DNA from 2 places in the Streptomyces sp. NPDC006458 genome. Region 1 is predicted to be linked to the other one. Evidence: riboswitches for the same ligand, from Rfam matches in the RefSeq annotation. Region 1 holds a riboswitch; the other holds the start of a gene.
The links. Region 1 has a riboswitch for S-adenosylmethionine ahead of ABZZ79_RS12950 (aminotransferase class V-fold PLP-dependent enzyme). Riboswitches for the same ligand answer to the same signal wherever they lie in the genome.
Positions count from the first base shown of each region.

Region 2: it holds a riboswitch for S-adenosylmethionine, as region 1 does, so the genes downstream of both, thrC (threonine synthase) here and ABZZ79_RS12950 (aminotransferase class V-fold PLP-dependent enzyme) in region 1, are expected to answer to the same signal.

Region 1 covers NZ_JBEXPR010000008.1:48,846-51,233, reverse strand. Annotated here, with positions in the region: gene trpD (anthranilate phosphoribosyltransferase) at 1-858, shown strand, start outside; SAM riboswitch class IV at 934-1,049, shown strand; gene ABZZ79_RS12950 (aminotransferase class V-fold PLP-dependent enzyme) at 1,245-2,388, shown strand, end outside.
Region 2 covers NZ_JBEXPR010000007.1:164,411-166,798, forward strand. Annotated here, with positions in the region: gene ABZZ79_RS11980 (MoaD/ThiS family protein) at 1-59, opposite strand, end outside; gene thrC (threonine synthase) at 56-1,339, opposite strand; SAM riboswitch class I at 1,358-1,505, opposite strand; gene ABZZ79_RS11990 (glucosyl-3-phosphoglycerate synthase) at 1,668-2,388, shown strand, end outside.

The DNA.
Region 1 (2,388 bases):
ACCGGCCTGGTCCGCACGATGTACGAGCACGCCAACGTCATCGAGGTGCCCGGGGCGACCGTCGACATCGTCGGCACCGGCGGCGACGGCGCCAAGACGGTGAACATCTCCACCATGGCCTCGATCGTGGTGGCCGGCACCGGCGCGAAGGTCGTCAAGCACGGCAACCGGGCCGCGTCCTCCGCCTCCGGCGCCTCCGACGTGCTGGAGAAGCTCGGGGTCAACCTGGAGCTGGCCCCCGCGCGGGTGGCCGAGGTCGCCGACGAGGTCGGGATCACCTTCTGCTTCGCGGTGAAGTTCCACCCGGCCCTGCGGCACGTGGCGGCCGCCCGCGGCCAGCTCGGTATCCGCACGACCTTCAACTTCCTCGGCCCGCTGACCAACCCGGCCAAGGTCAGGGCGCAGGCCATCGGTGTCGCGGACGCCCGGATGGCCCCGATCGTGGCCGGTGTCTTCGCCGAGCGCGGCAACTCCTCCCTCGTCTTCCGCGGCGACGACGGCCTCGACGAGCTGACGACCACCGCCACGTCCCGGGTGTGGGTGGTCCGCGACGGCAAGGTCACCGAGGAGACCTTCGACCCGCGCGAGGTCGGCATCGACCTGGTCCCCGTGGAAGCCCTGCGCGGCGCCGACGCCTCCTACAACGCCGAGGTGGCCCGCCGCCTCCTCGACGGCGAGCGGGGCCCGGTCCGCGACGCGGTCCTGCTGAACGCCGCTGCCGCCCTGGTGGCCCTGGAGCCGGCCGACGCGTCCCTGACGGAGCAGATCCGCGCGGGGATGGCGAAGGCGGCCGAGGCGATCGACTCGGGCGAGGCCAGGCGCACCCTGGACCGCTGGGTGAGCGCGACCAACGCCTGAGCGGTGCGACGAGACGGTCCCGCGATCCGGACACGGGTTGCGGGACCGCGATCATTTCGCGTACTTTCCTCAACAGGTCATGAGTGACAGTCATACGGCCCCGGCCGACTGTCCGGCAACCCTCCGTCCGTGGCGGGGTGCCCCGGGTGAAGACCAGGCCGTGAGCGCAGGGCTCAGGGCAAGCGCGGACCCCTCGCGACATCAGGGGTCCTGGTCGTCGAGGAGTCTTCCGTGAGCAAGCGAATGCGCTAGGGCCTGTCCTTCTGGCAGGCCCGGGTCGTCGAGTCCCGTCCCCGCATCTCTCTTTCACTTCTTCACCCACGCCCGAGCCGTGTCCGCACGCCGCTCGCGGGGTGAATTCCTTCTGCCTTCACGGGAGTTCCGCCATGTCCGTCTCCACCGCTGCCGCCGACCAGTCCGTTTGCACCCCGCTGCCCGTTCTGGGCCGGGATGTCACCGTCCCGCTCGTGACCGGCGGCGAGGTCACCTACGCGGCCCTCGACTACGCGGCCAGCGCCCCCGCCCTCCAGCGGGTCTGGGACGACGTGGCCGCCTACGCCCCGTACTACGGCAGCGTGCACCGCGGCGCCGGTTATCTCTCGCAGCTCTCGACGGACCTCTTCGAGAACGCCCGCCGGACCGTCGCCGAGTTCCTGGACTGCCGGGAGAACGACCAGGTCGTCTTCACCCGCTCCACCACGGACTCCCTCAACCTCCTCGCCCGCGCCCTGCCGGCCGACTGCCAGGTCTTCGTCTTCGAGACCGAGCACCACGCCTCGCTGCTGCCCTGGCAGGACGCCAAGGTCAGCTACCTCGACGCCCCGCGCACCCCCGGCCAGGCCGTGCGCACCCTGGAGCGCGCGCTCGCCGCCCGCGACCCGTACGGTCCGGCCCTGGTGTGCGTGACGGGTGCCTCCAACGTCACCGGCGAGCTGTGGCCGATCCGTGAGCTGGCCGCGGCGGCGCACGCGCACGGCGCCCGGATCGTGCTGGACGCCGCCCAGCTCGCCCCGCACCACCCGGTGAGCGTGCGCGACCTCGACGTGGACTGGATCGCCTTCTCGGGACACAAGCTGTACGCCCCGTTCGGCTCGGGCGTGCTGGCGGGCCGCGCCGACTGGCTGCGCGAGGCCGATCCCTACCTCGCGGGCGGCGGAGCCAGCCGCACTGTCACCCGGCGTGAGGACGGCGGCGTGGACGTGGAGTGGCACGAGAGCGCCGCCCGGCACGAGGCCGGCTCCCCGAACGTCATCGGGGCCTACTCCATCGCCTCGGCCTGCAAGGCCCTGACCGAGGCAGGCTGGGACAACCTGGTCGCCCGTGAGACCCAGCTGATCGCCCGGGTCCGCGCGGGCCTCGCCGAGGTCCCCGAGGTCAAGGTGCTCTCCCTGTTCGGCGACGACGCCCCCCGGGTCGGCGTGATCTCCTTCGTCGTCGAGGGCTGGAACAGCTCCCACTTCGCCGCCGCGCTCTCCGCCGAGTACGGCATCGGCGTCCGCGACGGCCTCTTCTGCGCCCACCCGCTCGTGC
Region 2 (2,388 bases), on a different contig from region 1:
TCGGCCCGACCGCCGGTGTAGGTGCGCAGGATGGTGGGGATGCGGACGGTCACGCTCATGCGAGGCCAGCCTCTCGGAAGGAGTCCAGGTTGGGGCGGATGGTGGCGGTCAGGCCGGTGCCGGCCACCGCGTCGAGGGTCTTCAGACCGTCACCGGTGTTGAGGACGACGGTGGTCAGCGAGGGGTCGAGAACACCGCTGTCGATCAGCTTCTTCGTCACGCCGACGGTCACACCGCCGGCCGTCTCGGCGAAGATGCCCTCGGTCCGGGCGAGCAGCTTGATCGCGTCCACGATCTGCTCGTCGTTCACATCCTCCACCGAACCGCCGGTCCGGCGCGCGATGTCGAGGACGTACGGCCCGTCGGCCGGGTTGCCGATGGCCAGCGACTTGGCGATGGTGTCCGGCTTCTGCGGCCGCACCACGTCGTGCCCGGCCTTGAAGGCGGTGGACACCGGCGAGCAGCCCTCGGCCTGGGCACCGAAGATCTTGTACGGCCGGTCCTCGACGAGCCCGAGCTTGACGAGCTCCTGGAGCCCCTTGTCGATCTTGGTGAGCTGCGAGCCGGACGCGATCGGCACGACGATCTGGTCGGGCAGCCGCCACCCCAGCTGCTCGCAGATCTCGTACGCGAGGGTCTTGGAGCCCTCCGCGTAGTACGGCCGCAGGTTGACGTTCACAAAGCCCCAGCCCTCGCCGGCCGGGTCGCCGATGAGCTCGGAGCAGAAGCGGTTGACGTCGTCGTAGTTGCCCTCGATGCCGACGAGCTCGCCGCCGTAGACCGCGGCCATGACGACCTTGCCCTGCTCCAGGTCGTGCGGGATGAACACACAGGACCTGAGGCCCGCGCGGGCGGCCGCGGCACCCACGGCGCCGGCGAGGTTGCCGGTGGAGGAGCACGACAGCGTGGTGAACCCGAAGGCGCGGGCGGCCTCCAGGGCCTGCGCGACGACACGGTCCTTGAAGGAGTGCGTGGGGTTGCCGGAGTCGTCCTTGACGAACAGCCCACCGGTCACGCCCAGCTCACGCGCCAGGTTGTCGGCCTTGACCAGCTCGGTCCAGCCGGGGTTGAGATTCGGCTTCTCGGCGACGTCGGCCGGGACCGGCAGGAGCGGTGCGTAGCGCCAGATGTTCGCGGGACCGCTCTCGATCCGCTTGCGCAGCTCCTCGGCGTCGTACGAGGAGAAGTCGTAGGCGATCTCCAGCGGCCCGAAACACTCCTCGCAGGCGAAGACGGGGCCGAGCGGGACCCGGTGGCCGCACTCGCGGCAGCTCAGGGCTGCGGCGGGGCCGAGGTCGACGACGGAATCGGTGCTGCTTGCAGCAGTCTGCACAGCCATGTGAGGCGAGGCCCTTTCTCCTCATCTTCCTCACGACGCATCTCGCCGTGAGACGGATTTGGCACCTTCCCTAGCCGGGAGCCTCGCTGCACGAATGTCAGGAGTACCGACTGGAGGGTTGCCGGGGCTTCATCGGGCCGTATCCCTCTGCCCCTCTGGATGAGCTGTATGTGGTTGTTGTCCGCGTGGACGACCCCCGACATGCGATGGTCATCAGCGTTGTTCAAGACTGTAACCGAAGGCCAGGACAGTTGAGATAGCCGTCCGAACCGCGAGATGGATCACAAACTACCCCTCTCGCCGACAGAACGCAGAGGAGCCGCAGGCTGTGCTGGAAGAAGTCGAGCGCTGGCTGACCACCCGCTCCTGGTCCGTAGCCGATCGCCCGCTCCACAAGATCCTGGCCGCCAAACGGAGCACCGGCCAGACGGTCTCCGTCGTCCTGCCCGCGCTCAACGAGGAGGAGACGGTCGGCGACATCGTCGCGATCATCCGCCACGACCTCATGCAGCAGGTCCCCCTGGTCGACGAACTGGTCGTCATCGACTCCGGTTCCACCGACCGTACCTCGCAGGTGGCCGCCGCGGCGGGCGCCACCGTCGTCCACCGCGACACGATCCTGCCCCGCATACCCGCCGCCCCCGGCAAGGGCGAGGTCCTCTGGCGCTCCCTGCTGGTCACCACCGGGGACGTCGTCTGCTTCATCGACTCCGACCTCAGGAACTTCTCCTCCGACTTCGTCTCGGGCATCGTCGGCCCGCTGCTCACCGATCCCGGCGTGGACCTGGTCAAGGGCATGTACGACCGCCCGCTGGCCGGCGCGGCGGGCCAGGGCGGCCGGGTGACGGAGCTGATGGCCCGCCCCCTGCTGAACATGCACTGGCCGCAGCTGGCCGGCTTCGTCCAGCCGCTGGGCGGGGAGTACGCGGCCCGCCGCAGCCTCCTCGAACAGCTCCCCTTCCCCGTCGGCTACGGCGTGGAGATCGGCATGCTCATCGACTCCCTGCACCTGGTGGGTCTCGACGCCCTCGCCCAGGTCGACATAGGGG